DNA from 2 places in the Lacticaseibacillus parahuelsenbergensis genome. Region 1 is predicted to be linked to the other one. Evidence: predicted binding sites of a transcription regulator. Region 1 holds the regulator's gene; the other holds the start of a gene.

Evidence for each region. Region 1 encodes LexA, which represses DNA repair genes until DNA is damaged. Its sites were predicted from a motif close to CNAACANNTGTTNG; they were not measured.
Region 2: the regulator LexA is predicted to act here: its motif matches at 6,458-6,471, upstream of recA (recombinase RecA).

Annotation. Positions count from the first base shown of each region.
Region 1 is NZ_CP132482.1:693,568-709,930, reverse strand. It holds gene LACPH_RS03370 (malolactic enzyme) at 1-64, opposite strand, end outside; gene LACPH_RS03365 (LysR family transcriptional regulator) at 414-1,298, shown strand; gene LACPH_RS03360 (magnesium transporter CorA family protein) at 1,378-2,313, opposite strand; gene LACPH_RS03355 (DUF488 domain-containing protein) at 2,397-2,753, shown strand; gene LACPH_RS03350 (5-formyltetrahydrofolate cyclo-ligase) at 2,762-3,322, shown strand; gene LACPH_RS03345 (hypothetical protein) at 3,513-4,475, shown strand; gene LACPH_RS03340 (flavin reductase family protein) at 4,696-5,313, shown strand; gene LACPH_RS03335 (AEC family transporter) at 5,335-6,282, shown strand; gene LACPH_RS03330 (hypothetical protein) at 6,314-6,775, shown strand; gene lexA (transcriptional repressor LexA) at 6,876-7,502, opposite strand; gene LACPH_RS03320 (hypothetical protein) at 7,629-7,823, opposite strand; gene LACPH_RS03315 (AI-2E family transporter) at 8,299-9,465, shown strand; gene LACPH_RS03310 (hypothetical protein) at 9,458-9,937, shown strand; gene LACPH_RS03305 (hypothetical protein) at 10,026-10,388, opposite strand; gene LACPH_RS03300 (zinc-binding alcohol dehydrogenase family protein) at 10,654-11,679, shown strand; gene LACPH_RS03295 (hypothetical protein) at 11,721-12,020, opposite strand; gene LACPH_RS03290 (SemiSWEET family transporter) at 12,174-12,479, shown strand; gene LACPH_RS03285 (PadR family transcriptional regulator) at 12,653-12,973, shown strand; gene LACPH_RS03280 (permease prefix domain 1-containing protein) at 13,008-14,018, shown strand; tRNA gene LACPH_RS03275 (tRNA-Ala) at 14,119-14,191, shown strand; tRNA gene LACPH_RS03270 (tRNA-Ala) at 14,217-14,289, shown strand; gene LACPH_RS03265 (L-lactate oxidase) at 14,432-15,538, opposite strand; gene LACPH_RS03260 (nitroreductase family protein) at 15,590-16,249, opposite strand; gene LACPH_RS03255 (hypothetical protein) at 16,268-16,363, opposite strand, start outside.
Region 2 is NZ_CP132482.1:2,660,900-2,677,262, forward strand. It holds gene LACPH_RS12445 (YoaK family protein) at 1-186, shown strand, start outside; gene LACPH_RS12450 (histidine phosphatase family protein) at 183-884, opposite strand; gene LACPH_RS12455 (Cof-type HAD-IIB family hydrolase) at 1,169-1,981, opposite strand; gene LACPH_RS12460 (ribonuclease H family protein) at 2,077-2,559, shown strand; gene LACPH_RS12465 (LysR family transcriptional regulator) at 2,565-3,467, opposite strand; gene LACPH_RS12470 (aminotransferase-like domain-containing protein) at 3,734-4,939, shown strand; gene recA (recombinase RecA) at 5,210-6,403, opposite strand; gene LACPH_RS12480 (DUF554 domain-containing protein) at 7,005-7,703, shown strand; gene LACPH_RS12485 (DUF7679 family protein) at 7,780-8,253, opposite strand; gene LACPH_RS12495 (fructose-specific PTS transporter subunit EIIC) at 8,853-10,838, opposite strand; gene pfkB (1-phosphofructokinase) at 10,842-11,771, opposite strand; gene LACPH_RS12505 (MurR/RpiR family transcriptional regulator) at 11,896-12,648, shown strand; gene LACPH_RS12510 (DUF1542 domain-containing protein) at 12,881-16,363, shown strand, end outside.

The DNA.
Region 1 (16,363 bases):
GGGTAAAGGCTGTTCCTTTATTTAAAAAGGGATTATTTAAAATTTGTTCTGGTGTATATTTCAAAATGCCACACTCCTCTTTTGTGTTAAACATGGGCCAACTCTTTTTGGTCGGCGCGCGCTAATATGCCGTGAAGCAAACACAACTTTTAAATACAAGTCCAGACATTACGCCGCGTCCAATCTTATAGTCAAACTTGGCAGGAGTGATAAAATCTTTTTATATGCTTTCATGATTATTATTTTCTTTACGTTAACGCGCGCCGGCTCACGCTCACATTAACGCGTTCGCCGGCGCAGAAGCCTATGTGTAAGGACCTCGACCGCAATGGCCAGGCCCGAGCCATCACGGCCGAGGCCACTTACACTCCGGCTTCTAATCGCGCCGGCTCACGCTCACAGGAGGTTTACATGTGAACACCAGAGACTTTGAATATTTTCTCGAACTTACCGATACCCGGAACTTTTCGCAAACCGCCGAGAAATTTGCGGTTAGTCAACCGACTATTACTGCGGCGATCAAACGGCTGGAGGACCATTTTCAGGCCCAGTTGATCATTCGCGATCGCCGGCACCACGAAATCAGTGTGACGCCAGCTGGTGAGCAGCTTGCCAGTCACGCCGCGATTATTCTGCATCAGCTGGATTTGGCCAAGCAGGACATTGCTTGGGATCAGAAGAGTAAGATTCGCTTTGGTCTGCCACCGATTATTGGCAGTTATCTGTTTCCAAAAATTGCGGTCGACTTGATTGCCGCCGGGCTGATGCCGCAACTGGAAACATTCGAAGCGGGCTCGGCCGCACTTCTTGATCAAATCAAAGACGGCAATCTCGACTTTGCCTTACTGGGTGCTAGCGGTCCGTTAGTCGATCCAGAGTTACACGTCATCCAAATCGATACGGCGCCGTTTGTCATCATTACCGCCGAAAATGATCCCTTGGCCCGACAAACACACGTCCCCTTCGCAACACTTGCTGATCGCCAGTTCATCACCTTAAGCGAAGGTTTCGTTCATACCCGAGCATTTTCCTGGTTCCAACAGCAACAAACTTTCACGCCGAAAGTGGTTTATCGTACCGGTGACGTTCTGCTGCTAAAACGCTTAGTCACCCAGAACGTAGGCATCGGCTTTTTAACCAAAGTCGCCATTCAGGCTGACGATCATCTCGCATCGCTCAAAATCGACGACCCCAAACAACCGGCCTTCACGATCTCGTTTGTCTATCGCCAAGATCGCGTCTTGACGCCCACCATGAATCGCTTTGCTCAGATTTTGAGCGCACCAAAAGTAGTTTAGTCTTCAAACAAGTAAAAACGGCCGAAAAGAAAGTTGCCTTCCTTCGACCGTTTTTGCTTACCGAAAAGTCTTCGCTCAATTAAAAGTAATCCTTCCGCCACAACCACCAAGCAGCGATTCCGCACAAGACTGCCGTACCGCCGATTAGCCACCAGAACGCCCAATAGGCATTGGCAAATGGCAGGCGGACATTCATGCCGTAAATGCCGCCAACAATTGTGGGAATCGTTAAAATAATGGTCAGGCTGGTCAAAACCTTCATGATCAGGTTTAAATTGTTAGAAACAATGGCACTGACTGTGGTTGAGTACTGATTCAGTAATTTGTTGGTAATCCGAACCATCGTTTGCGCCTCGACGACCTCGACTTCGACATCATGTAGCCGGCGAAGATAGCCATTGGTATTGAAAAAGCGTTCGCCTGCCCGTAAGGTTTTCAACAAGTTCCCGGAATGATCAAGTGCCGCATCAAAGAACACCAGACTTTTCTGCATCGCCATGAGCTGATACAGCTGCGTATTTTTGGCGGCCTTGCCTAAACTGCCTTCAATCTGTTTCGTTTCGTCATTCAACTTGTCCATGTCGAGGACAAATTGGTGTAAAACCCGCCACAGCACTTCTAGCGCAAATTCTTCCGGCTTAGGTGAAAGCTTCTGCTCCGCCAAGTCATCGAACGCCTGCAAGGGATGATCCATGACGGTAATAACCCGATCCGCTAACAAAATCATGGTCAGTGGCACCGTATTAAATTGCCGGAACCCCATCTCGTTAGTCATCTCAATCGGGTAGCGCAGCACGATTAACCCGGGAACATCATCAGCGGGATCCAGCCCTTCAACCCGAGCATTTTCATGTTTGTCAAGTGCCGCATCCACGTATGTTTTGGGCAGGCCATACTTGGTCGCCAGCGTTTGCAGCTCCTGTGGCAATGGCGACTGCACCCGAATCCAGTTAGCTTGATCATCCGTTGCCACCTGCACATTGCGCTGCTTTTGAATTTGATAGCACGTAATCATGTTGACACCTCTTTTGACTAGTATACCGTATCGCTATTTGAACATTCACGACTTGTCAAAACTGGTATGATAATCATGAGGTGATGATTTTGAAAGTAACACTCGAACGCATCTATCAAAAACCGCAAGCAAGTGGCTTCCGCGTCCTCGTTGATCGAGTTTGGCCGCGGGGCATCAGTAAAGTCAATGCTGCCTTAGATTTGTGGGCCAAAACCATTGCACCGACAGCAGAACTGCGAAAGTGGTTTGGCCACGATCCGGAAAAGTACCCCGAATTCAAAAAGCGTTACTTAGCGGAACTCGCTGCTAATCCTGATTTGCCGGATTTCATCAAGACATTGAAAGCACACGAAAAGGATCCGATTATCATGTTATATGGTGCCAAAGACGAGACCCATAACCAAGCCGTTGTGTTAAGCGAATTTCTTAAAGATAAGTGAGGTTCCCCATGGCCACAAAAGCCGAATTCCGCGCGCGCCAACTGAAACGTCTACAGGAAGCTGCCGCTGAAACCCAAGCAGCTAGCGAAACACTAATGGCGACTTTAATCAAGACAACCGTCTGGCAACAGGCCAAAAGCATCGGCATCACGGTCAGCGGCCCTTTTGAAGTCGCCACAGCCCCAATTATTGCTGCAGCACATGCAGCTGCTAAAGCCGTTTTCTTACCGCGCGTCGTGCCAAAACGCCAGATGGTCTTTCTGCCAGATCCCGGCCATGAGCACCTCGTCAAAAGTGCTTTTGGTATTCCCGAACCTGCCTACCAAGCCGACTTGGTTGAGCCGGCTCCGGATCTTTTAATTGTGCCCGGAATCGGCTTCTCATTGGCAGACAGATATCGTATCGGTTTTGGCGGCGGCTACTATGATCGCTTTTTAGCCGAATATTCCGGCCACACCTTAACACTGGTTCCGCCAGTCATGGCCTTTCCGCAGCCTGATTGGCCAGTTGATCCGTTTGATGTCCCGATTGAAACCTTAATACTGGCTAACGGGGACATGATTAGGTAACAATTGTATTAATCGATTGGCTGAGCGGCATTTGGCTGCACTTGATATCAAGTGGCTGGCAGTTTCGTTTTAACCAGTCAAAAGGCGCCAGGCAAGTTGCTTGCCGGCAGCCTTTTTAATTCTGCTTGTGTTTCAAACCTGCTTACCCTAATATTGGGGAAAGGCTTTCACCATATTTCAGGAGGCAATCATGCGACGTGAACGTATTCGAAAGAATCGAAGGAGGCTTTACCTCACATTAACCGGCATCGGCGCGGTTGTTATTTTCATTGGCGTTTTCGTTTGGCTGGTGTTGCGCGGCGCCAAGGTTCAAGGACCGACAGCTTCGTCTTCCGCCACCAGCATTTCCATTTCATCAACGGTCACCAGTTCATTTAAAAGCGGCACTTACACCGCTTCCGGAGATGTCACGGATACGGATGGCGATCACCATGATCTGACGGTTTATGTGAAGTTAACCTCGTCCAAAACCTATACGCGCTTAATCATTCTTGACGCGGGAAGCCAACCGCAAATTATTAACGATACTGGCGATGTCAAACAAAAAAAAGGCAAGTTAACGCTCAGCTCGGAGCACGCCAATGTTTATACGTATGCCAGTGCGAAAACTTACAAGCACAATCAACCGACAACAACGGTCGAATATGCCGCAGAAGGGGCAACCGGCACTGTGCGTGATTACACAACAGCCTTGAAGAAGGAACTCAACAGCACGATTACCTTAAAAGGCAAAACACCGCACAATTATCGTTACCTAACAACCAGCCTGCCGTTGCAACGCTCAAAGAAGAAGCTTCTCAGCCTTGACGATTTCAAGACGAAACAGACCGCTTCAAGTTCTGAGTCAAGCTCAGCGACGAGTAACTATTCATATAGTGAAGAATCGCAATATAGCAGCGAGCCTACTTCTTCGCAGGTTTCGGTAGCGCCAACGCCTTCTGCTGCGCCAAGTGTGGAAAGTGAACACAGCCAAAGCAATAATACCGGACAAGCTGGTGGTACTGCAGGCAATCATTCGAACGGAAGCACTGGTACATCAACCAACAACGGTGGTGGTAATGGCCAGTCAACCCAGAACAATGTGCCAGACAACAGCCAAACGCCTTCTTCTACGCCACCGTCTAGCACTCCTTCCGCCAATAGCAATCACTAACAGAATTACAATTTGTTTCAGACGATCAATTTAAGCAGTGTTTGAGATCACATTCATCTCTAACACTGCTTTTTTCGTCAACACATCATGGTCATCTAACAAGGCAAAACACACCGCTTTTGACGACACCCCGCGCCTGCGCTAAACTTGCAGTCATGGCGTGCCTTTTACGTCCCCCAGCATTTTCATGATTCTTATTCACCAGCCACCGGAGGCTATTATGATCAACTTATCTGCCAATAAGCTATCACCTCGCGAGCAATACAAACTGCTGTCTGGCAGCATCATTCCCCGCCCCATCGCGTGGATCACGACGCAAAGCACGGCCGGCGTCATCAACCTGGCGCCATTTTCATTTACAACCGGCATCTCCAATCAGTTGCCATTGCTATCTGTGTCCATCTTGCGTGATGGCCAGCAGCCAAAAGACACGGCGGCGAATCTTTTGGCCCGCCATGAAGCGGTCGTGCACATGGTGAGCATCGATCTCACCAAGGCAATGAATCAAACTGCTGCCCGCTTAACACCGGATCAAAGTGAATTGAACCTGATTGATCTGCCATTGGTGGCCAGTACTGAAATTCAGGTGCCTGGGTTGCAAGCCGCGCGTATTCGCTTTGAAACGCAACTTTATCAATATGTACCGATTCGTGATCGTGCCGGGGTGATCGTCACGGATCTCTTTATTCTGGAAGTTCGGCAGTTCCACTTTGCCGATACGGTGCTCGATTTGCCAAGCTTACACATTAATCCTGCCGCTTTAGCACCGGTAGCTCGCCTCGCCGGTCCTACTTATGCCGAACTTGGTCAAACTTTTACGTTACGGCGGCCAAAATAATTTATAAGGAAGTGTTGGTATTTGACCGCATTTATCTCAAGCGTCTTTGGCGTTTTGGAAATTCTCATTTTGATCATTCTCGGCTATTTTCTGACCGCCCGCGGCTGGTTTAATAACCATTCGAGTAAAGTCATTGCCAAAGTTGTCACCCAAGTTGCCTTGCCTGCTTATATGATCGTGACCATCGCATCGAAGTTCACGGCCGGCATGCTGCTGCGGTTATTGCCAAACTTGTTGTTCCCGGTCTTGTCCATGATGATGCTTTTCGCGTTGTCCTTTTTGGTGTGTTACCTGTTAAAAGTTCCAAAGTCGCGAAAAGGCACATTTAAGTCCATGTTTTTCAACTCCAACACGGTCTTTATCGGCCTGCCGGTTAACCTGGCCTTGTTCGGTCCTCGCAGTTTGCCTTATGTCTTGGTCTATTACATGGCCAACACGACAATTTTTTGGACCATCGGCGTCTACCTTATTCAAGGCGATGGCCCCAAACCAGCCCGCTTTAACCTTAAAAAGGCTTTGGGGAAAGTTTTCTCCCCACCTTTACTGGGTTTCATGTTGGGAATTGTGTTGGTCTTGCTGAATATCAAGTTGCCGACTTTTTTGATGTCTGATCTGACTTATATCGGCGATTTGACGGTCCCGGGCTCCATGTTCTTTATCGGCATCGCCTTACACGAAGCCGGGTGGAGCCAACTGCGTCTCAGCAAGGAAGCACTCGGTATCTTCAGCGGCCGCTTTCTTTTTGCCCCACTGTTGATGACGGCACTGGTCGCCTTTGCACCAGTGCCGACGCTGATGAAGCAAATCTTCATCCTGCAATCCTGCATGCCAGTCATGACCAATGCGCCGGTGGTTGCGAAACTTTATGACGCCGACGCTGACTATGCTGCGATCATGGTCACGGAAACCACGCTTCTATCCATGATCGTCATTCCCATCGTCATGACCTGCATTCAATTCATTCACTAGGAGACCGCCATTGAAAAAATTAGTCTGGCTCATGTTATTACTTATCTTGAGTGGTTGTTCTCAAGGCACGCCGACTGCCAAATCATCAACTCGGTCAACCACCAGTGAACGGACATCAAAGCCGGCAAAAGCCCGGAAAAAAGCAAAAAAAGCTGCGCCTAAAGCAACCTTGTCCACCCTGGTCGGTCACGCATTTGTCCAACAGGATGACCAAAAGAAAGCGATCCGCGTGTTGTCGTCCACCAGTGGCTATTACCTCGAAACGCTGTCAAACCAAGACGGTGATTTTGAAAGTACGGATCAAGGTATCTTTGCGGCCCAACTGACTTTAAAAGGGCGAATCTTCACCTTCACCGGCAAAGCCCAACCCCAGGCCACCAGCAACACGGTTCAATTCCAACTTACCAAAAAAGGATTATTGAAGCAGCTTCCGGATGGTCCATTTTACAAAAAGGTACCAAAAGATGACCTTGATCAGCTTAACCGTCCTTGATGGTAGCGACTGTCACCTCAACAAAAAAGCATTTGCCACGCACACTCAATTGAATGTACGCGGCAAATGCTTTTTTAGCTTGGTCTATTATTACTGGCACTTATACAAGCGCAGGACGATACAAACTCACAACGATACCGAGAATCGTCACATCCGGGAAAAACATGTCTTCCATATCGTCATTTTCCGGATGAAGGCGAATGCCGTTCTTTTCTTTGTAAAAGCGCTTGACGGTGGCTTCATCTTCTTCGGTCATCGCCACGACAATCTGCCCATTTTCGGCGTCGTTTTGCTTCTTGACAATAATCTGATCACCATCAAGGATCCCGATCTTGATCATGGAGCTGCCTTGAACCCGAAGCATAAACAGCTCATCGGCCGAGTATGGTAGGTCATCCGGCACCGGGAAATAGTCATCGATATTCTCTATAGCGGTAATCGGCACCCCAGCCGCAACAGTCCCGACAATCGGAATGCCTTCTGCCTGAACGCCAATATAATCGCGTCCTGCTGCAGTCACTTCAATCGTGCGCGGTTTGGATGGGTCTTTTGCAATTAATCCAGCGGCCAACAGCTTCTCTAAGTATGCTGCGACGGTGCTAGACGAACTAAGGCCAACTGACTTACCAATCTCGCGAACCGTGGGTGGATACCCATGATCCTCGATTGCGTCATAGATGGTTTGTAAAATCTGTTTCCAACGTTTTTGACTCGCTTGTGTTGGCATCCGCTCACCGCTCCGTTCTCATTTGTTACACTCAGCATACCAAACCGAACGAACGTTTGCAATCATTTTCGCCGTCGTTACACGAAAAAATCCGCAGTCATCACGGCTGCGGATCATTTCATCAAATTAGTTATGCAATAATGGCATCTTATGCATCTGACGCCGATCACATCTGCTCTTGATGACTGCATAGAAGAAGCTTAGGAAAATATCCAGAGCCATCAACAAGATGCCGGCCGTCGCATAGTTGCTAAATAACAGCAATGTTGCGACCAGGGTCAGAGTTATTAATGTCCATTTAGCCCCGCGAAGTAAATTCATATGGGGTCACTCCTCTCCGTATCGGTAAAACCGACATTGACTCACCGTTTTGGTTATGACTTTATCATACCTGATTTTTTTGATTTGTAAAGCTTTTGTATATGTAAAATTTACATTTTATGCCCTTATTTAGGCATTTTTAATATTTGTAACGGCAAATCGGCGTTTTTGTAAATTTATTGTAACGGCGTCGATACCTTCTTCTGACCATTTTAGTTAACCCGAGCCTCGAAAAATCATGGCTAGTCTAGTATCATTGTTATACAGAAGCATCCGACGTCTGGCGGGTAGAAACTTCGAAAAAAATGACTCGCGTGCAATCAGCTGCCTTGTAAAAAACGGCAACTGCACGTCGAAGTTTTTCTTGGTTCACCACAGATCTCATGCTCGACTTGTCGTCTTTTGTAAAGGTTACCAATGACATCGCTGATTAAATCGCGTCATAACCTTTAACGTCCTTAGAGGAGGATCGCCTGTGAAACGTACCGACTCATGGTTCTACCGCCGCTTCATCAACAACAAGTTCATGGTCTTCTTAATTGACCTGCTTTTGGCCTTGCTGGTTATTTTTGTTTTTACCAAAATTGCCTGGGTGTTCCAGCCTGTGGTCGATTTTCTCGGTATCATCGCACCGCCGTTCATTTTCGCCGGTATTCTCTTCTATTTGACAGTTCCGATCATTAATCGCCTTGAAAAAACCGGGCTGCATCGCGGTTGGGCGATCGCGTTACTATTCGTCGTTTTGATCGGTCTTCTCGTCTGGGGGCTATTGCGTTTCATTCCGGCGGTGAGCAACCAGATCACCAGCATCGTTGATTCAGCGCCGCAAATTTTTACGGAAATCGGTAAATGGCTGGATGATTTGAATGATAAGCAAAATGTTTTATCGCAACATGACCTCAACAACATCGCCAGCGAAGTTCAAACATTCTTCACCGGCAAGCAAGGTGCTTTCGTCACCGGTACCATCTCGCAGCTGCAAAATCTGATTGGCATTGTCGGCAATGTTGTCATCACGATTTCGACAGCACCGATCATTCTCTTCTTCATGCTTAAAGACGGCGACAAGTTCACGCCGATGGTGCTGCATATTATCCCCACCAAGTTACGTGGATCCGTGAAACAAATGCTGCACGAGATGAATGAAAAAGTCGGTTCATATGTTCAGGGCCAAATCACGGTTGCGCTGTGTGTGGCCATTATGTTCATGATCGGTTATTCGGTGATTGGCCTGCGTTATGGCTTGATTTTCGGCTTGCTGGCTTGCCCATTGAACCTAATTCCTTACTTTGGTTCGGCACTGGCAATGATCCCGCCACTTATCATGGGCGCGTTGACGTCGCCAAAAATGATTCTCGCGGTCATTGTCGTTTTCTTCATTGAATGGCTAATTGAAACGCAACTTATTTCGCCACTGGTAATGGGCAGCAAGCTCGAGCTGCATCCCATTACCATCGTGGTGGTCTTGCTCACGGCCGGCAATCTCTTCGGTTTAGTCGGTGTTATCCTTGGCATCCCGGGTTTTGCCGTTTTGAAAATTGTCGTGACCCGATTCTTCAGTTGGTACCAGCAGGTTTCCGGTTTGTACGAATCTGACAGTCCCACTGATGATGTCGATCAAAAAGGAGTCCCTCATGAATAGTTTTGATGTTTTACTAATCGGCCTTGATGTCGTCTTGATTGCACTCGCCGGTTATTATCTGTATTGGCAACATAAAATCAATTTTGCTTCACGTTATGCGGTTTCGCAACTCGTTTGGGCGGTGTTGCTTGGCTTTTGGTTCATGACAACCCGCGTCAACAACATGCCGTATATTGTGTTCATTTCAATCTTCCTAGTGTTATCCATTATGGCGGGCACAGGTGGCTTGGCCCCAACGCGACTCATTGCAAATGGGTTGCTGGCCCGGGTTATTCCGTACACCAACATGTCCAGTATCACGTTGACACCTGTCAGTCTGCCTAATGGCCAGGAATGGGTCGTTGCGGTTTTCGCCCTTAGTAAGCGCCGCATGGTCCGGCTAACGTTTCAGGCAAGTCTTCAGAACCTGATGACTGAATTAACAAAAGTACTTCCTAAAACAGTCCCGGTTACTGTGCAGCGGATGAACTAATCGCGAACTAACCATTGCTGCCACTTAAAAAACGCTTCGGAAATTTTCCGAGGCGTTTTTATCATTGATCAGCCGGGACAAAGCCCGTTTATTCATCTAATTTTCTAATGGCCAGCAGTGCAACCAGTGCTAATGCCAATCCGGCACCGGCGATCAGCATCTGCCACGGCGTTGTCGTATCGAGGAAGAAGTAGTCGATGAGCGCCAACATCAGCGCCGCAAACAAAAGATCGACCCAGAATCGGCGCCACCGAGTTGTCGCCGCCGCATCCAAAAATAACGCAATACCAATCAAGGCAGCCAAAACAATGCCGAAACTAATCGTTGCAATGGTACCAATGACATCATCCGGCCGCATCGTATACCACGCGAAGAATGCAAAGCCTGCCGCTGCCAAAACCAAAACAACGATCAGGCCGATCAATTCACGCTTTGTACTCAATTTTTTCACGAGCTGCCTCCTTCGTCATTGAACGTCCTTTTTTATGAGAGCGTGGGCAGGAGCGTTTAGAAATCTACATGTAAGTGGCCTCAAGCCTAAATGGCTGGGCTGTGGCCATTTAGGCTTGAGGCCCTTACATGTAGATTTCTGCGACTGCGAACGCGTTTTCTACAATATCCTGCACATTTTACCAAATAACCACTGCATTTCCAACTCTCTTAATAAAAAGGTTACAATAGCAACAGATAACCGATCAAACGAAAGGACGATTCAGATGCCAAAAAATATTGCCATCGGCTTCACTGAAGGTCTACCCATTACTGAACCCAATAGCTTTCAAAGCTTCACGCTACCAGTACCAACACCGGAACCCAATGAAGTCATTGTACAAGTGGCTGGGGTCTCGGTTAATCCGGTTGACACCAAACGCCGCCAAACCGCACCACGACAAACAACGCCACAGATTCTCGGGTACGATGCAGTCGGCACCATTATCCAAATTGGCTCTGCCGTCACTGCCTTCCACGTTGGCGATCGCGTCATCTATGCCGGAACTACCCGCAAGCCCGGCAGTGATCAACAATTTCAGGCAGTGGACGCCGATCTGATCGCATTAGCGCCGAAACAAGCACCCACCGCTGATCTCGCAGCACTGCCGCTTGTCGGTTTGACCGCGTGGGAACTGCTTTTTGAAAAAATGGGCTTCATCCCGGAATATAATGCCAACAAAGGCCAGCAGTTGTTGACCATTAACGGTGCCGGTGGCGTCGGTTCGATGCTGAGTCAACTGGCGCGATGGAGCGGGTTAAATGTTTTGGCAACCAGCAGTCCTAAAAATCATGACTGGTTGCGGGCCCACGGCGTTGCAACGCCACTTGATTATCATAAAGATCTTGTGAGTCAGGTTCACCAGGCTGGCGTTCAAACCGTTGACGGCGTTGCTTTGCTTTATCATCCGGAACCGTATCTTGCCACCGCGAGTCAGTTAATTCGTGCTTTTGGCCACATCGGCTGCATTGTTGGTCCCCAAAGCGGTCTTGATCTGGCCGTTGTCAAAGACAAAGCGGCTAGTTTTGACTATGAGTACATGTTTGCCAAAACCGATTTCGACTATCGGACTGCCACGCAAGGTGCGATTCTCAGCAAGCTCTTGACGTTGTATCAAGACGGCCAAATTAAAGCTTCAGTGACCAAAGAATTTACCGGCATTAATGTTGCCAACTTAAAAGCTGCCACCAAACTCGTTGAAGATGGTCACATGGTTGGCAAAGTCGTTTTAACCGGAGCCTTTAGCGACTAAAACCAGTTTTCAAGCGTTAGCCATTGCACGTCGAATGTCCACTACTTCCGGAAACCTAATGCGTGTTGCAACGCAATCTTGGCCCCTTCCGAGTTAAGTTGTCCCGGATCATAAATAATTGAGCCATCGCCCATATAATAATGGAACCGTTGTAACACAGCGCGATTGCTAACAGTACGCAACCGCAATTCGTCATTAATCGCCGCCAATAGCTTTTCACTCCAAGACGCCGCCATCATTTCGGGAATATCCCGTTCGGTCACAAATCCCTTATCCATGATGGCATCGGCGCCTTCTTGTTTTTGCACGCGTGTGACCGTATCTGCTTCTTGTTCTGCCATGATGTTCCCTCATTTCATTCATTTTCAGAAAAATCAAATAAGCTGCCAACCTAAGTCAGGCCGCTTATTTGATTCTATCACACGTTAATGTCTTCCTTGGTTTTCACGTTCGATCGTGTTACGGTTATTTTATTCCAAAAGGAGGCATTTTTGATGCAAGCTGACAATGGAAAATATCACAGTGGTATTGACCCCGTTAAAGCAAAGCGACTTAATCTCCTCAGCAGACTGGCAACTTTTACCTGTATTTTAATGTATGTTTCTTACATTCCGGAAATCATGGCTAACTTTTCTGGAACACCGGTGAATCCGATTCAGCCGTTGGTGGCAATGATCAACGCTACCCTGTGGACCGGTTATGGCTGGATGAAACCTGCCAAAGATTGGCCGATCATCATCGCCAATGTACCCGGGATCCTGTTTGGTTTAATCACCTTTGTCACGGTTTTTGTTCACTAATCAAGTAAATCTGACGACACCTTCTTGATAGGAAGGTGTTTTTTTGCTTTACCTAATGGTTACATCATGTTAATATTACTCCAACAGATGAAGTAATCAGCCAGCAAAATCAAGATGAGTCTCATCTGTATTCTCGCGCACACCAGTATAAAACTCGCAAAAGGAGGAGCGCCGTGATCAGTAGTGATGCCATGCGTGGTTACAACGACGCACTCGTCCTTGCCATTTTGCAACAAGGTGATTCTTATGGCTACAAAATTGGCAAAGAAATCCGCGAGCGCACCCATGACCAGTATATGATTCGCGAAACCACACTTTACGCCGCCTTCACTCGCTTGAGCAAAAACGGCTATATTGAAGCTTATCCGGGTGATGTTACGAACGGTAAACCCCGCACTTATTATCGCATCACCCCCAGTGGCCGCGCTTTTCTTGCTATGAAGGTCGAGGGATGGCATCAGGTTAAGCATGTGGTCGATTTATTTTTGAACTAATTGCTTGTCAAAATTGAACCTTGGAGGATCGCCCATGGATACAATTACAGCTTATTTAGACAGTCTATTTGCTTCTTTTCCGGATAACCCGAAAACGCGCCAAGCCAAAGCCGACATGCTTGCCAATATGCGCGATTATTATCGCGATTTGTTGCGCGAGGGTAAAAGCGAAGAAACCGCAATTGGTGCCGTCATTCGTGCTTTTGGCTCCGTTGATGAATTACGGGAGGATCTAGGACTAGCCCCTCAGGCTGACCAAGCAAATACCGACGCAACTGCGGAACCTGATAATGCAGTTTCTGAAACGGAGCTCAGTCATTTTTGGCACATTGCCGACCGGTTTGCAACGCAAATTGCCTTCGGTGTTTTACTTTGTTGTATCAGCGTCGCCTTGCCCGCCTATACAACGGATTCCTCGCTTGAGGTCTTCGGCATCATCGGCATGTTTCTGCTCGATGCTGTCGCAGTAGGGCTCTTCATTTGGGCCGGCAGCATGTTTAGCCTCCAAAAGAAGCGGCTCAATGGCCGGCCCTTGTCTGAGAGCGCCAAAAGATTTGCCCAAGAAACAACCGATACGTATCAGCGGCAATTTTCTGCAGGTTTAATCGTGGGCATAATGATTTGTATTGTCGCGTTGATCCCACCAATTCTGTCCACTTACTTATCACATTTTATCAGCGACGATGCCGGTGGTGCCTTATTCCTCATCATTGCTGGACTAGGAACCTACTTAATTGTGTATGTCGCCATCAATTATTCGCAAATAAAGCGCTACACTGACGTAACAGCTGTGCCGGATCCTGAGCCACACCTTCATCATAGCCATCGCGACAACTTCCACACGTCACAGCACCACCGCAATCAACGCACTAACCAAGACATCGCGCTTTTCCGTCAGATTTACTGGCCCCTTATCCTAGTGACCTACTTCTTAGTTTCTTTCCTTTTTCACACATGGACCTATTCTTGGGTCATCTTCATCATCGGCGGTGCATGCCAAAATATCATCATTTCACTAATCGCTCGGCGAGATGAATCCTTATAAAATTTGCCGTTTATAGCAAGGGTGGCAACCCTCTACCATGTATCAAGGACAATCCTCTTTACACAACCGCAGAAGTTCAGTACAATTGTCTTTGTGTTTTGGGTCCATAGCTCAGTTGGGAGAGCGCCTGCTTCGCATGTAGGAGGTCGACGGTTCAAGTCCGTTTGGATCCATTAGCTTTGAAGCTACTTAATTAGCGGGTCTTTAGCTCAGCTGGGAGAGCGCCTGCATGGCATGCAGGAGGTCGACGGTTCAAGTCCGTTAAGATCCAGAAAAAGCGCCACACACGAAAGACATGCTTTCATGTGTGGCGCTTTTTACATGGTATGAAGTTGCAACGGGTGCGGGCTCTCAAAAATGGCTACGTATGTTCCGTTTGCTGGTGCCTATTCGTAAGGGTTCCCGCTGATCCATTAAGCAAACCGCGTCTTAAGTTTCATCCGTTTGACGTCCTCAATCGTTTGGCATCCGGTTAGCTGCATGGCAATATTGATTTCCATTTTCAGATGGTCGGCTACCGCCTTAACGCCTTGCCAGCCGCCAAGCGCCAAGCCATAACTGAATGGCCGGCCAACGCCGACAAGATCTGCGCCAAGTGCCAAGGCTTTGAGCACATGCGTTCCACGCTGCACGCCGCCATCAAAGATAATCGGTACTTGATGATCGACCGCAGCTGCAATGGCTGGCAACTGTTCAATCGCTCCAGGGGCACCATCTAGTTGGCGGCCACCATGATTGGAAACATAAATTCCTGCTGCGCCTGCATTTATGGCTGCAACTGCGTCATCAGGATGCTGAATGCCTTTGATAATAATGGGTAAGCCTGAGTAACTGGCAAGTTTATCGATAAGTGCCAAATCCAGTTTTTGCATGGATTCTTTGAACAACCCACCTGCGCCAACACCGGTTTGACCGCTATTATAGCCTTCTAGATTGGCTAGTCGGCCTTTCAGATGATAATGATTCATGACATCTTTTTCGCGATACCCGCCCAGTGTTGAATCCGCTGTCAAAATAATCGCCAACGCACCGGCATTTTTGGCCTCATCGAGCAAGTATTCGCAATATGACCAGTCTTTGGGCATGTATAGCTGAAACATATAAGGCGCACCATCACTGACTGCAGCGGTTTCGGCAATGGGTTTGGAGGCAAAAGTACTTTGTGACATCATAATACCGGCTTCTTTTGCGCCTTTTGCCAAACCCAGTTCACCGCTCGAATGGGCCAGCGTGTTTCCGGCAATGGGTGCCGTCAGTAACGGCGAAGCCAGCTTAGCGCCCATGAAGGTTGTTGACTGATCTGGTTTTTCAACGCCTTGTAAAACACGCGGGAGCATCTCCACATCTTGAAACGCGGTGGTGTTCCGGCGCATTGTATAGCCATCATCGGAGCCTTCACTAATGTAGCCAAATTCGCCACGACCGAGCACCTTCTCTGCGCGGCCTTCCAGGCTTGCCAGATCCAACACGTCAATCGCGTTTACTTCACCGAAAGGATCGGTTTTAACTGCATCGATCATTGTTTGTTTCCTCTTTTCCCTTGAGATCGGATCGTATGGTTTGTCAACGACTTATGCCAAGTAGTCAATTAACTGATTGACATCGTAACGGTCGGTTTTCAGCGGTTTTTCCGCTGCTTTCCCGATTGCAATCGCCATAACTGGCACAAACCGTTTTGGATCCAGTCCCAACGTCGGAATAATTGTTTTAAAGTCATAACCAGACCAAGGATTGGCATCATACCCGTGAGCGCGCGCCAGCAAAAGCAGTTGCATGCCGACCATCGCGCCATCAATGGTTGCATCTAGGGTCAGGAACTCCGGTGAAGCGTGTTCATAAAGTGGCAAGAACGTATTGAAAATCTGGTCGAGTTTTTCTTTGCTGATCTTGCCGGCCTTGTAAACTTTAGTCCAAACATCGCGATAAACTTCATGCGATTGCTTATCCCCTGCAATGAAAATAATCGCGGAACTCGTATCGATTTGCGGATAGTTGAACTTCATGGCCGCCTTCTTCAACTTTTCTTTTGCTTCCGGTGTATCGATGATGACAAAATGCCATGATTGCAAATTGCATGCTGAGGGTGCGGTGGTTGCCTGCTTGATCATCTCCTGCAATTCATCCCGACTGATTTTGACGTTGGGATCAAATTTCCGGACCGAATGACGGTCAAACATCACATTGCCCAAATCATTGTTCGTTAACTTTGGTGCTGCTACTGTATCTGTCATTTTGAATTACCTCATTTCTTATATAAATATATTAATCGCTTTCATCGAAATAATGTAGTCCATAATCAAAGGATTCTCCATGCTATGCGGCGGGTGACTGAACACCGGCAACTT
Region 2 (16,363 bases), 1.1 Mb from region 1:
CGCGGCCAGCAAAAAAGCCGCGAATCCGCAGCTGTGATTGGCACCATTATCCTGAGTTTTGCGGCTGGCGCTGGCATTACCAGCATCCTCACCCACTATATCGGCACCTATGCTTTGGCAGGCGCGGCACTATGCCTAATCGCCATTGACGGCATTTTCTGGCAAGACCAGATTAAACTGCATTAAGCGCTGGCTTCCCCAGCCACTTTCTGGCCCTGATGCAGGAAGCCTAAGTCATTAAAATCGGTGACCCGAAAACGCTCATTAGTCCACGACAGTTTGGTAACACTGGCATTGTCGAGCATTTCCCGGCCATCAATGTTGTAATGGATGTAGTTCAACCACATCAACGCAGCAGTTCCGTGGGTCACCACCAAAACTCGCTGCCAATCTTTCGTCTCGGCTTCCACGGCAATTGCACGCAAAGTCCGATTGAGCCGTTCCTGAACCATGCGATTCGTCTCGGCAGTATTCGGATGTTGATCCATATTAGCCGCAAACGCCGCATCAGCCGTTTGCGCCAAGGTAATTTCGCGATTGGCCAAGGCTTTGTGAAAATTGGCAACACCCATGGTCGCTAATGAAAAATCATTTGCCAGCTGCCCTTCAAACTTGCCATAATTTTCTTCACGTAAGCCCATCAGCGTTGTGACCGGCAACGGTTCACCTAGTCCACTTAAAATAAAATGCGCCGTGTCGATCGCGCGGGTCAGATCACTCGCAAATGCTGCATCAAATCGAATATCTGCTGTCTTAAACCCCAATCCCAATGCTTTGGCATCTGCAATGCCTTTGGGAGTTAGGGCAGAATCAGCCATTCCCTGAACCCGTTTTTGAACATTAAATTCAGTTTGCCCGTGACGGACAAGATAAAGCGTTGTCATGATTACAATCCCCTATTTTCTGTGAGCGTGAGTCGGCCCGGTTAGAAACCGGAGTGTAAGTGGCCTTGGGCGTGATGGTCGGGCTTTGACCATTGCGACCAAGGTCCTTACACGCAGGTTTCTGGGCTGGCGAACGCGTTATGGTTGAGCGCGAGCCGGCGCATTCAGGAGCCGGAGTATAAGTGGCCTTGGGCGTGATGGCCGGAATTTGACCATTGCGACCAAGGTCCTTATACGCAGGTTCCTGCGCCGGCGAACGCGTTATTTTCATTGTTGACTTGTCACTAAGCCAGTTTCAAGTAATCCGCTAAATAATCCGCAACGCCATCGTGCTCGTTATCGCTTGGCGTATGCGCGTCGGCTGCTGCAAGAATGGCCGGACGCGCATTTTTCATGGCCACCCCATGACCGGCAAATTGCAGCATATCCAAATCGTTCATATCATCACCAAATGCAATGATATGCGACTGATCAATGCCGTAACATCCCGCTACATAAGCCAATGCCCGGGATTTACTTGTATTGCGGCTGGTGACTTCCAATGCCGTGTACTCCCCGCTCCAGGCGCCCCAAGTCTTGGCAGCCAGATGCGGATACAATGCCGCAACCTGTGCGGCAACCGGCTTGAAGATCTTGGCTTCCATAAACATGGTGACCGAAATCGGCGCCTGCCGCAACCCCTGCTCATCCAACAAGGCATCAGGATGCAGGCGATCCGGTAAAAACGGGATGTTGGCGTATGGCCGATCCGCCACCAACAAGCGCTTGCCTTCTGCCACCATGACCTTGAACGCAAACTCTTGCTTCAACTGGCGCAAGGACAAGGCAACCGGAATCGGAATCGTGACTTCCTTTTCATACTGCCAGTGGCGGTGCGGGATGTGAATCAAGGCACCATTAAAGTTGATCATCGGCCCTTGTAGCTTTAAAGCATCATAAAATTGTTCGGAAATCGCATCCGGGCGGCCAGTAGCAATAACCACCAAATGGCCTGCTGCCTGCGCCGCCTGCAAAACAGCGATCGTGCCAGCGCTCAACTGGCCATCAGCGTTCAAGGTCGTACCATCCAAATCCAGTGCGATAAGATAACGATTCATGCAGCAGCCTCTTTTCAATCATTTTTCGAAAGCGATCAAGGATAGCCATCTGCAACCCGTTCCCCTACAATAGGTAGTTAGAAAGCGAGGACAAGATGGCTGAATCAATTGTACTTTATACAGACGGCGGTAATCGCAACACCGGCAATCACGCTGGCGGCTCAGTCCGTCCCACCGATAAAAGCGCGTGGGCGGCGTTACTGATCTATGGGGAGCACGAGAAAATGCTCTCTGAAGGCGATTACGGCCGAACCAATAATTATATGGAAATTATGGCGGTGATTCAAGGATTAAAAGCGATCAAGCGCACCGATATTCCCGTTGACGTTTACTCCGATTCTGCATACGTGATCAACACCATGCAACAGCGCTGGTGGGCCAAGTGGCAGCAAAACGGCTGGCGCAATCACGGCAAGCCGGTTAAAAACGCGGAGCTATGGCAGGCACTGTTGCATCAAGTTAACCGCTTTGATCACGTGACGTTTCATAAAGTGAAGGGCCACGCCACCAATCATAACAACAATCGCGTTGATGAGGCGTTGAATCAAACCATGGATCGGCTCGATGATCGCTCCTGACTATTTTACCCTTGATGGCCTAAAAAAGCTTCTCCATAGGTCTCCGCCAAGAACCCGTTAATCACCTGCTGCATCTTTTGGACAGAAGGTGATTTTTTAATGGTCGGATTAATCACCAAACATAACGTCCGGGAAAATGGTTCAGAAAACGGGTAAACATTAACATCCCCCACCAGCTTCTGCAAGGCCAGTTTCGGTAAAATGCCAAGCCCCAAGCCCGACTCAACCATTGATAAAATACTTTGGTCATCAATTGAGTAGTTAATGGTGTTTGTCGACACATGATAGCGATCCAAAGCGCGCTTGGTGTCGCGGTCATAGTCGATTTGTTGAAGAATGAAGTTCCGCTTTTCGACATCCGCCTGCGTCACTGTTTTACCATTCTTGGGCTTGAAGCTTTTCGGCGTGATACAGTAAATCGGATCTTTCAACAACGGCTCGACGACCACCCCCGGGCCAACCGGCAGTGATGAAAACCCCAGATCAGCCGTTCCCAATCGCACGGCATCCACAATGCGATTGAAGGTGCCTTGAACCACGCTGATTTCAATGTGCGGATACCGCTTTTTAAACCGCTGAATAATCGTGGGCAGCCAATTCGTGGACACCGACGAAAACGCGCCGATGCGAATGCGCCCGGTATTGACGCCATTGATGTTATCGGCAACCTGTGACAGTTGCTCCTCAAGATTTTGAATACTTTGAATAATCGGCAACACCTGCGCACCGTCTTCGGTTAGGGTCACGCCGGTGCGATTGCGAATCAGCAGCGGAAAGCCTAGCTCGCTTTCCAGTTGGCTGATGCTGTGGCTGACCGCACTCGGTGTGACATTTAATTCCGCCGCCGCTTGCGCCAGTGTGCCGCGTTCAACGACCTTGCTAAAAACCTCATACGAAAAATTACCCATGATATTTTTTCTTCCCTTTCACCGCGAAGCTGAAGTGACAGCGCTTGTCACTTCAGCGAAACAAATCCCGTCACATCAGTCACCAAGCGTGTTCGTTCTTTTTAACGTGAACAATATTCAACTTAACCTGAAATAGTTGAGCTTTACTCAATCATACGAGCCGTTTTACACTAGTGTCAATAAGAAAGCGTTGATCGGATTTTTGAACCAGCGCGACGAAGGTATCGCGCCGCTTTTTGCATCGATACCAAAGGGGGATTTTCATCATGAAATTCGCAAAACGTACACAAAAAACCGGTAAATCAGGCTTAGAGGATCTGTTCGCGGCTTCTGGCCCGAATGTCATTTCCTTTGCGGGCGGTTATCCGGATCGCAGCCTGTTCCCGACTCAGCAGCTTAACCGCGCTTTTAAGCACAGCTTCACCAGTGGCGATACCGAGTTGCTGCAATACGCCAGCACGCAAGGTTACCTGCCACTCCGGGAAAAGATTGCGGCGCGGCTGCGAGCCACCGGTATGCCAACCCGTGCTGCCGATATCATGATGACGCAAGGTGCCCAGCAAGGCATCGATCTGGTCGCGCGGTTAATGCTTGATCCTGGCGACGGCCTGGTGGTTGAAGCGCCAACCTATTTAGGCGCCTTGGCTGCGTTTAATGCTTATCAGCCAACTTATTACGAAGTGCCGATGCAGGACGATGGCATTGACATCAACGCTTTGCAACGAGTCTTGATGAGCCGTTCCGTCAAGTTCATCTACACGGTTCCGGATTTTCAAAATCCAACCGGCATCGTGATGTCGCTCGCCAAACGGAAAGCCCTGATTCGCTTGGCCAATCAATACGATGTGATGATTCTTGAAGACAATCCTTACCGCGATCTTCGCTACGACGGCAAGCCGTTGCCAACCATTAAATCCTTAGATACAGAAGGTCGGGTCATCTATCTTGGCAGCTTCAGCAAGATCCTCTCACCTAGTTTGCGAATGGGCTGGTTAGTTGCTGCACCGGAGCTTTTGAAAGAGCTGATCGCATTAAAAGGCGGCAGCGACCTGGAATCCAGCAACCTTACCATGCACGGCATCAATGATTACATGGAAGAAAACGATCTGGATGCGCACATCAAGCAGATTCAAGATCGCTACCGTGAGAAGAAGGATGCGATGGTCGCCGCCATGACCCGCTATATGCCGGCTGAAGCCCACTTCAACAATCCTGACGGTGGCTTCTTCCTATGGCTCACCATGCCGGCTGGTTTTGACATGGGTGCCTTCATGAAGCAGCATCTATTGCCGGAAAACAACATCTCCTATGTGCCATCGGCCAATCTATATGCGACCTCCGCGCAAGTCAACGGCGCCCGGCTCAACTTCACCGGCCCGACCTTGGATCAAATTGACACCGGTATCAAGGCATTAGGCGATGCTTTGAAAATGGCATTGCACCAGCCTACTCTGGTTGCCGAACAGGCTTAGTCACCTGACGAATCGTGTTGCTTAGGCGGTAAACTTTACAAAATGACAAAGTAACCATCACATTTTCGTCATACTTTGCCGGTAGTATTAGCACCATAGAAATGAGCCACCCACTCATTCCTAAACCCCAACCTAATTTTCATTTTTCTCCTCCAAAGAAAAAGATGATTGGCCCCCATCCGATCATCACCCCAAAAAAGGCCCGCTGCGTTTTGGCAGCGAGCCTTTTGTTGTGGACCGATAACTTTTCGAAACTAATCAACGTGATGCTTAAACTAACCGATCAACGCCAAAGCTTGATGGATCATCTTTCTTGTCATCCTGCTTTTCATCGGCCTCAGCTGGCTTTTCAGTCTTGGCTTCGTCGGTTGACTTGACGTCTTTTTTAGCGTCCTTCTTGTCGTCGTCCGTTTCTTCAGGCTTCTTAGGTGCGGCCTGTTCACGGATTTTGGCTTCGATTTCCTTAGAAATTTCCGGATGTTCATCCAGATAATGGGAGGCGTTCACAAGACCTTGGCCTAAACGCTCTTTGCCGTAGTTATACCAGGATCCTGACTTGGTGATGACATCAAACTTACTGTCTTTTTCCGTCACTAAGTTGATCATGTCGGTGTTGTGCTCAATCCCATGGCCAAATGACATCGTGGTTTCAACCGTCTTAAATGGCGGCGCCACCTTGTTCTTGGTAACCTTCAGCTTGCTGGCAAAACCGATCACATCTTTGCCATCTTTGACTTGCTGGCCCTTTTTAACCTCAATACGAACCGAGGCATAAAACTTCAAAGCGCGGCCTCCCGGCGTAACTTCCGGATTGCCAAACATCACGCCGACTTTTTCCCGTAACTGATTGATAAAGATCACCAATGTATTGGTATTGTTAATCGATCCGGCCATTTTACGCAGTGCTTGCGACATTAACCGCGCTTGTAAGCCGACATGACTGTCACCAATGGCGCCTTCGATTTCAGCCTTGGGAACCAAAGCGGCAACCGAATCAATCACGACAATATCCACGGCGGCAGATTCGATCAGCATTTCGGCAATTTCCAATCCCTGTTCGCCCGAGTTTGGCTGGGATAACAGAAGATCATCAATGTTGACCCCAAGTTCAGCCGCATATTTTGGATCCATCGCGTTTTCGGCATCAATATAAGCTGCCTTGCCGCCGGACTTTTGCAACTCTGCGATCGTCTGCAGTGCAATCGTGGTTTTCCCGGTACTTTCAGGACCATAGATTTCCACAATCCGGCCGCGTGGCAACCCGCCGACACCAAGCGCCAGGTCCAGTGAAAGAATGCCGGTCGAAACAACATCAACCTTCAGTTCCGGCCGATCACCCATTTTCATCACGGCGCCTTCACCAAACGCCTTCTTGATTTTCTGCAGCGCCTTTTCTAATTCGGTTTCGCGATCTGTGGTATCAGATTTTGTATTCGCATTCTTTGTGGTCGTTTTCTTCGCCATACTTGTCTCCTTAATTACGCGTCTATAACGCTTAAAATACACTAGTTACATTATCGAACATGCGTTTGTTTTTTGCAAGCTTTTCATTCAACAAAACGAATTTTTCTGCGTGCCAAATTGGTTTCCCTTCTATTTTACCTGAAGCAACCGGGCGATTGGGAAAAATCTGCTGTTATTGATGGGTTGAAAAGCGTTTGCTGGAGCAGGAGTCTGCGTGTAAGGTCCTCTAGACACAAATGGCAAAAACCCAGCCATTTGAGTTTAGCGGCCACGAGTTCCCTGCTGCGTCTCTGAAACGCGCTCGCAGGCCCAGAAGTCTGCGTATAAGGGCCTTGGGCGCAATGGCCTAAGCCCGGGCCATCACGCCCAAGGCCACTTATACTCCGACTTTTAACCGCGCCAGCTCACGCTCTGCTGAAACGCGTTCGCTGGGCCAGAAACCTGCGTGTAAGGACCTCGGGCGCAATGGCCAAAGCCCGGCCATCACGCCCGAGGCCGCTTACACTCCGGTTTCTAAGCGGCCAAGCTCACGCTCTGCTGAAAACATGCTATGATGGTTCGGTCAGTGATGGCAATCATACACACAAGGTGGAGAAAAACAATGATGTTCATGGGTTCCATTGTCAACGGCTTAACCATTATCGGCGGCGGTCTGCTTGGGCTGGTCTTGCACAATATTAGCGACAACGCCAAGGATACGATCACCAAAAGTCTAGGGCTTGGCACGTTTGCGCTAGGCATTCAGATGGCGTTGCAGACCAAAAGTTTCATTGTCATCATCATTAGCCTGTGTCTTGGTGGCCTGCTGGGTGAGTGGCTGCATATTGAAGACGGCATGAATCATCTTGGCCTCAAGCTGCAGGAGCGCTTTGCAAAAGGCAACAGCCACTTTGCAGAAGGTTTCGTCACGGCTACTTTAATTGCCGTCATTGGTGCCATGAGCATTCTGGGCGCGATTCAAGCCGGCGTTTCCGGTGATAACGCCACACTTTACACAAAAGCGGTCATGGATGGTTTCATGGCCATCATGATGACCGCTTCACTTGGCGTCGGTGTTATGTTTTCCGCCATTCCGGTTGTCCTGTATCAAGGTACCATCACGTTGTTAGCCAGTTTTTTAGTCCAATTCATCCCCAAAACCTTACTGGCGACGTCCTTGCGCGAAATCGGCGCGATTGGCGGCTTGATGATTCTGGGCATCGGCTTGAACCTCATGGACATCACCAAGATTCGGATCTCCAATCTCTTGCCAGGGTTGCTCGTTCTCCTGGCAATTCTGACTGGTCAGTACTTTTTATAAATTAGGTATCTAAAAAGCAGGCCGCCTTGACCTGCTTTTTAATAGTCTGTTACCTATTACTTTTTTGCGGCTCCGATCAGAAATTAGGAATCAATCCTTGCCGGCCGCTTTGAAAACGCCGATAAACCATCTTACAATGCCAGTCACGGATTTTGGCTAAAACGCGTGAGTTCGCATCGTGATACCAATAGCGCAGATCGTCTTTAATGTAGAGACGATTCAGCCATGCATGGTCATGCCGCAAAAACGTGAAGCTCTCAAGTAAATCCTGCTCACGCCAGACATCTGGCAACAAAAATTGGCTCCGCGTAAAGCGCTTTAACTGTCGTCCTGAATAATAAACCCGTTCAATCCGGCCGATGAAAAATGCGGTATGCCCTTTACCGACGTATGGCGCCATTGGTGCGACAATCAGTCCACCGCGCAGCCGCTCAAACCAGTCAGTTTGCGGACTTACCTTAATTGCATGCGTAACATCTTTTGGTAACCGGAAGTCCAAAACCAACCCATCCGGACGGCGAACCCGTACAACGATATGTTGCTTCTTCATGTTACCACCCCACTTACCTTGGCCCCTAAGGCGACTTGTACTGCTGAAAAAAGTTTAACACGAAATGTTCGGATTTGCATAAAGAACGTTTGTTTCGTTAATTAACCCTCCGCCAAACTAACCAACCTCGGCGACGCAAGCGGTGAATTCAAATGTGAACACAATCACCACAAAGATATAATAGAATATTGCATTTGCCTTCACATTTCATTCACACACTGTCGGTAGTATAAGAAACATAGAAATGAGCCACCCACTCATTCCTACAAACCCCAACCCAACTTTTTCATTTTTACTCCTCCAAAGTAGAAATCGTCGATCGTCCCCCAAACGATCAGACACCCCCAGCAGACCGCCCACCCAGCGGTCTGCTTTTTTTGAGCGTGAGCTGGCGCGCTTAGGAGACGGAGTGTAAGTGGCCTTGGGCGTGATGGCGCTCTTTGCCATTGCGACCAAGGTCCTTACACGCAGGCTCCTGCGCCAGCGAACGCGTTATAGAACACGAAAGTCCACCTCCTTATTTGCCGCCAATAGAACATCACCCAACGCAAAAAAGCCTCCCACATCATCGGGAGACTTTTCCGCCTACAAACACACACCTACCGCTTAAACAACGCATACAAAGCATCCGGCGTCCGCGCCGCCTGAAACGCCTTGACAAAATCCTCATGCGTCAGCAACTTCGCCGTATTCGACAAATACTTCAAATGACTACCGCTATCATGCTCCGGAATCAAAAACGAAATCACGGCTGTCACCGGTTTACCATCAAAAGTCTTCCAATCAACCGGCTGTGCCAAATGCAACACCAGCATTGCCGACTGCTTAATCGTGGCATCCTGAGCGTGCGGAATGGCGATGCCTTTTTCCATCCCAGTCGAACCTTCCTCTTCCCGCGCAACATACTTTTTGAAAATGGCATCGGCATCCGTAGCAAGGCCATTCTTAACCGCCATGTCCGCCAAATAGTGTAAAACATCGTCACGCGTTTTCGCAGGTACGTCAACTTCGATATTTTCCTTACTCAAAATGTCACTCGGGTCAAAAGTTTCGTTGGCCTGATCATCGACCGGCGCCGGCTGGTTGCGTGCCGGGTCAACCTTCACCGGTGCCGCCGTCGCATCGTCTGCAGCGCCTTCTGTTGCCAAAGCCGCTTCAACCACGCCGGTTTTCACGCCGCGTTTTCTAGCAGAGCGCCCGGCAATCATGGCTAAAAGAACGCCTGAGGCAGCAGCACCGACCAAGATCCAGGCGACCCAGAGAAACGGCTTGTTCACCAGTGGCAAAACGATGAACCCGCCATGGGGTGCCGGCACTTGAATGCGCGACATGTACGTCAGCACTGCCGCGATCGCTGAGCCGACCATAAAGGCAGGAATGTTCATCAGTGGATTTTTGGCCGCGAACGGAATTGCGCCTTCGGTAATATGCGTCGACCCTAGCAAAGCATTGACGTAACCGGCACTGCGCTCGTCACGATTGTAAGCTTTAGGATTCAGCAAAACCGAAATCGTGGTTGCCAGTGGCGGCGCAATGCAGGCGGCTGACACGCCAGCCATGAAAAAGTAATTACCTTGTGCGAGTAATGCGGTACCTGTCAGATAGGCAGCTTTGTTAATCGGCCCGCCAAAGTCGGCAGCACACATGACACCGACCACGACACCTAAAATAATCGGGCTGGAACTTTCAAGTCCTTTTAACCACGCCATCAAGCCGAGATTCATCGCCTTCATGGGCGTGTTGATCAGATACATAATCGAACCGGCAATGAAAACCCCTAATACCGGATAAAGGAAAATCGCTTTTAAGCCGCGAAATTCCTTGTCAGGCATAAAGGCAAACACTTTTTGTAACATTAAAATAACCAGTCCGGCCATGTAGCCACCGACAATTGCGCCTAGGAATCCGGACCCGTTGCCGCCGTTGTAAGCGATCATCCCGACTGCCATGCCGACAATTAAGCCAGACCGCTTCGCCACGGCTTCACCGATGTATGCTGCTAAGACCGGCACCATCAAGCCCATCGCTGCACTGCCGACCGCATTGAGCATGGCCGCGAATTGGTTGTATTCGGCATTCTTCGGGTCAGCCGAGTAAATCCCCCAGAAAAATGAAACAGCGATCAACACCCCGCCGGCAACCACCAGCGGCAGCATGTGCGAAACCCCGTTCATTAAACTGGTATAAATCTTGTTGCCAATGCCGGCAGTGCTGGTTTCAACGTTTTCATCGGCACTAGCCTTGGCTGTCCCGCCTTTTGGCATATAAACCGGCGTACTGTCACTTAAGGCTTCCTTGATGAGTTTGTCCGGCTCACGGATGCCCGCTGCCACCGGAACATTGACCAGCGGCTTACCGGCAAACCGATCGGCGTCCACATCAATGTCCGAAGCGATGACAACCCCTTTGGCCCCTGAGATCTCAGCTTGCGTCAACGGATCATCCACGCCGGTCTGTCCGTGTGTTTCCACTTTGATCGTTAGGCCCATCTTTTTGGCGGCCTGTTCCAACGCTTCTTGCGCCATATAAGTATGCGCGATGCCGGTCGCACAGCCGGTTGCCGCAATCAAATCATATTTTGCCATTCTCTAACCCTCCAGTTGCTTGATTTCAATTTGCGTCAATAATTCATCTGTCTGGGTAAAATCCGTAATCCATGCGCGCCGGGCCGTGTCACTGCCGGCCGCAATCGCTAATTTCAAAGTGGCCGCTAAATCTTGCTTTTGATACAACCCGGCTAAAAAGGTGCCGAGCATGGTGTCACCTGCGCCTGCCGTGTTGAGCACGTCAATTTTAGGGGCGTTACCGACCAGCGTGACCTCATGATTCATGAACAACGCTCCGGCAGCACCCAATGAAACCAAAATGTTCTGTGCTCCGGCATCCAGTGCGCGATGACCTAAAGCCACCATGGTTGCCAGATCAGCCGCGCCGGATTGAGCAAACCAGCTCATCAACTCCGCATCATTTGGCTTCACTAACAGTGGCCGATACGCCAAAGCTTTGACGGCTTCAGGATAGGCACTATCAATGATCAACTGAAAACCTCGCTCCTGACTCAAGGCGCCCAGTTTCAGCAAAAAGCTTGGTTCAATGCCCTGCGCAAAACTGCCCGAGACGCAGAGCCAATCTTCAGCGCCAAGCGTGGTCAGTTGTTGATATAATTGTTTTAATGTTGCCGCGCTAATTTGGGGACCAGGATTGACCAGTTTGTATTCCGTGTTGTCACTCACGACCCGCGTAAACACATTAATCCGGGTAAACCCGGCATCTTTATAAAAATGATTGCGAATGCCCTGCTGCGTCAAAAAGTCGGCAATATAATCCAACGTAAAGCCACCGCCCACGCCAAGCGCGACATTATCTACTCCGCGCCGCTTCAAGATACAGCTGACATTGACGCCTTTCCCATTCGCCTGAATATCATAACTATCTGTCCGATTCACCGTATTGGGCGCCATTGTCTGGGTTTTAATAAAAAGATCAATGGCGGGATTTAACGTCAGGGTATAAATCAAATTAACCGCTCCTTCATGTCATTCGGTTTTGCTTATTTCTATGTTAACCGCTTTCATGCGAAAAGAGTTTTCTGCTTTCAGCGATTTTGGTACCGGATCGAAAATGTTTTTCAGGAGGTTGTTTATGGCCACACTCAGTCCAACAGAAGCGTATCTTTGGGATTACATCGAAAACCACCAGCAGACAGTCGTCAACGCCTCGATCACACAGTTAAGCGCCGCTGCCAATGTGTCGCCCGCCACCATTGTCAGAACCATGAAGAAAAAAGGCTTCAACGGCTACACCGAATTTCGGCATGACTTGTTGAAACGCATTGGCGACGCTGAACCTTTTGGCATCCTTGATCAGGTGGATGATCAGATTAAAAAAGTGATTATGCAAAATCAAATCGAGGTGCACAACACCCTCGACAATTTAAAAGTTTCCGTCATTGAAGATTCCGTGCAATTGCTCGCCAAAGCCGAGATCGTCCTGGTACTCGCCCGCGGCTTGTCAGAATCGATCGCTTCTGAGATCACGCTAAAACTTCAGCTGCTTGGCAAGTATGCCGAATTTTTCAGTGATCCCAACATTATTCAAACCATTGCCGGACAGATCAGTCCAAAAGCAGTCGCCCTCACGATTACCTTGAACGGTGAAACGCCTGAACTCGTCGCCGCCGCCAAAACGCTGGCAGCACGCGACATCCCGCAAATCATTTTGACGACCAACGCCGAAGCGCCCATTGTCCAATACGCTGATGAATTATTTGTGGGCTATAAATCAAAGGCCGCCTATTTTGACAAATATGAAGTGGCTTCGCGTTTGCCATTGCAAGTGATGAGTCGGATTTTACTGGATAGTTATGTGGTGCGGAAGCGGAAGCAGGCGCATTGATCACGTTCTGTCGTTTTTAAAGACTGAACATTCAACATACTAAAAATTCAGTCGAGCTACTTTTTATACCAGACATGCAGCTATTTTTAAATAACATAAGTTTGTTAATCTACAAGTCTCAACCAATTGCAAAAATTGTCTTGTTCAATTGATAATATATGCTATGCTAATTGCTAAATCAGGTTGTAACGCGAAAATGTGTCAGACCTAATACCATTCAGGAGAAACAAAATTGGACTCGAAAGTACATTACAAACGCTACAAAAGCGGTAAGTTCTGGATAACCGCACTGATCTCAGTCTCGTTTAGCATCATCGGCAGCTTAGCCGTTCCACAGCTTTGCGAAGCCGTTCCCGTTTACGCAACTTCAATAACAGATGTTTCAATTAAGGTTGGACCTAATGAGTTTTCCCAGTATTTTAAACTCAGCGGTTCAGCCTCTTTTTATCCCAAAGATTCAAAGACGCAAGTGCAACTCACGCCTAACTTACCCGATCGAACAGGGAGCGTTGCCTTAAACACCAAGATTGATATGAGCCAAAGCTTCACACTCAAGGGCCGGTTGTATCTGGGCGATGACCCGGACGGCGCTGATGGGGTTGCTTTTGGATTCGCCGATACGAAACCCGGTGTGCTTGGTGATGCCGGAAATGCTTTTGGCTTAGGTGGGCTAAAAAACGCTTTTGGGGTTAAATTCGATGTGTATTATAACGGCGTTCGGACAGAGGGAGCTTTGCCAGATGTTTATCGCGCCAACCAAATGAACGTTATCTACACGGACGACGCAAAGGGTAACATAGTAGCTGGCGTCGACGGTGGCGAAGGCGTGAGTCACGCTAAAATTCAGGGCGCAAACGGCCAATACTCCGAGTTGATCGTCAATTACGATGGTGACAACCGGATCATGACCGTCACTGGAAGCGGTGCGACGATTAAATTCAATGCAGCACCCTATATCAAAAACGATCAACTGTCGATGTTCATCTCCGGGTCAACTGGCGGCAAAATGAATCAACACGTGTTCGACTTTGAATCGTTTAGCTTTACCCCGGGATTAGACACGGTGAAAGAAAACTTAAAAAACAATCTGACCCCCACGATCACCGCACCTAAAAACGCTATTAATCAAGATCCCACATTGACGAATGCGCAACGCAAGCAATTGTGCGATGCGATTGATCAGGCGCTTCAGAACGGAAAATCCGCGATTGACCAGGCGACTAAAACCGGTGATGCCATTGCGGCTTTCGATACGGCAAAGGCCAAAATTGACGACATTCACAAATCCGGTCCGCCCCTAGCCGATCAAAAGGCGACACAAAAGCAGGCGTTGAAAGCCAAGCGTGATCAGATTGCCGATGTAAGTTATAAAGATTATGCGTTAACGATGGCTGAAACGAAGCAACAAACGCTCGCTGCTGATAAGGCCTTGGCAGACGCAACAGCGGCGGTTGATGCGGCCAGTGATGCAAACGGCATTAGTCAAGCAGCGGAAAACGGCCTGAAAAAAATTGCTGCGGCCTATCAACCAGGCGTGCCTTTAGCTGACCAAAAAGCCGCCCAAAAGAACGCACTCGCCAATGCAGCAACCAGTGCTAAGCAAACCATTCAAAAAGACCCGACTTTGACAACTGCACAGAGGAAAAAGCAATTCGGCCTCGTTGACAATGCCGTGACAGATGGGGAAACCGCCATTGATGCAGCCAATACTGCTGATAAAATCAACAAGGCTCTTGCAGCTGGTAAAATCAGCGTCAATCAAGTGCATCAATCCGGCGTACCCTTAGCTGACCAAAAAGCCGCAAAGAAGCAAGCATTGAAAACCAAGCGTGATGAAATTGCCGACACTAGCACCAAAGATCTGACACTAACAATGCAAGAAACGAACGATCAAATTGCCCAAGCCGACAAGGCACTATCAGCGGCTAATGCAGCCATTGATGCAGCAGCCGAGGCAGATATCGTCAATCAAGCGGCAGCAGACGGGCTACAAAAGATTACCGACGCTTATCAACCGGGAGCCTCTTTAGCTGACCAAAAAGCGACACAGAAAAAGGCCTTGAAAGCCGAACGCGACCGAATTGCGGACGTGAGTTATAAAGATTATGCGCTAACACTTGCTGAAACGAATAAACAAACCAGCGTTGCCGATCAGGCACTAGCCGATGCCAGTGCGGCCGTTGATGCAGCAGCAAGTGCAGATGCCATCAACAAAGCGACCGCTAGCGGCCTGAAGCAAATCGCCGCGGCCTATCAACCTGGGGTTCCCTTAGCAGACCAAAGAACCAAGCAAAAGCAAGCATTGGCAGACACAGCTACCAAGGCCAAGCAATTCATTCAAAGTGATCGAACTTTGACAACTGCTGAAAAGAAGACCCAACTTGCTAGCGTTGATACAGTGTTAAAAGATGGCGAAGCTGCCATTGATGCAGCCATTACTGCTGATAAAATCAACAAAGCCGAAGCAACTAGTGCGTCTGCCATTTTAAATGTTCATCAACGCGGAACCGACCTCGCCGATCAAAAAACTGCTCAAAAACAAGCATTGAAAACCGAACGCGATAAGATCGCGGACATCAGTTTTAAAGATCTGACGTTAACGATGGCTGAAACCACTCACCAAACGGATACGGCCGATCAGGCGTTAGCAGCTGCCGAAACGGCCATTGATGCTGCCACTGATGCGGATGGCATCGTGCAAGCAGCCGATGATGGCCTACAAAAAATCACGGCCGCCTACCAACCCGGCATCCCGTTAGCTGATCAAAGAGCCGCACAGAAAAAAATGCTGGCAACCGAAGCCGCCAACGCTAAGCAAACGATTCAAGCCGATCCGACTTTGACAACCGCAGAAAAGCAAACGCAACTTGCGAGCGTTGATACCGCTTTGACAGATGGCGAAGCGAGCATTGACGCTGTTGGCAATGCCGACAAGATCAACAAAGCTGCGGCAGCCGCCAAAGACAAGATCAACAAGATCCCGCAATCCGGGGTCGCCGTTGCCGATCAAAAAGCAGCGCAGAAAAAGGCGTTGCAAGCCAAGCACGATAAAATCACTGATGTCATTAATCAGGATCTGACACTGACAAGTGAAGCCCAGAAGCACCAGATTAGCCAAGCTGATCAGGCTTTTTCTGACGCCAGGGCGGCTATCGATACAGCTGCCGATGCAGATACCATCAACCAAGCTACCGAAGATGGTTTAAAAGCAATTGCTGCGACTTATCACCCGGGAACGCCATTAGCTGACCAAAAAGTTGCGCAGAAACAAGCACTTAAAGCTGAACGCGATCGAATCGCCGAGGTCAGCAACAAGGACCTCGCGTTAACCATGACCGAAACGAATCACCAAATCAGCGTCGCCGATCAAGCCTTGACAGATGCCAGTACAATCGTTGATGCCGCGGCGAGTGCGGACGCAATCAACCAAGCAACCGCAGACGGCCTCAAAAAAATTGCCGCCGCATATCAACCCGGCGTTCCGTTAACCGACCAAAAAGCCGCGCAAAAAAAGGCCTTGGCAAATGATGCCGCCAATATTAAGCAAGCCATTCAAGGCGATCCAACGTTGACAACCACGCAAAAGGCCCAGCAAGTCGCCAACGTTGACACCGCCTTGGCTGATAGTGAAACTGCGGTTGATACAGCGAAAACAGCTGATGCCATCAACAAGGCCGTGGCCGCTGGCAAAACGTCTATCAGCAACGCGCACCAA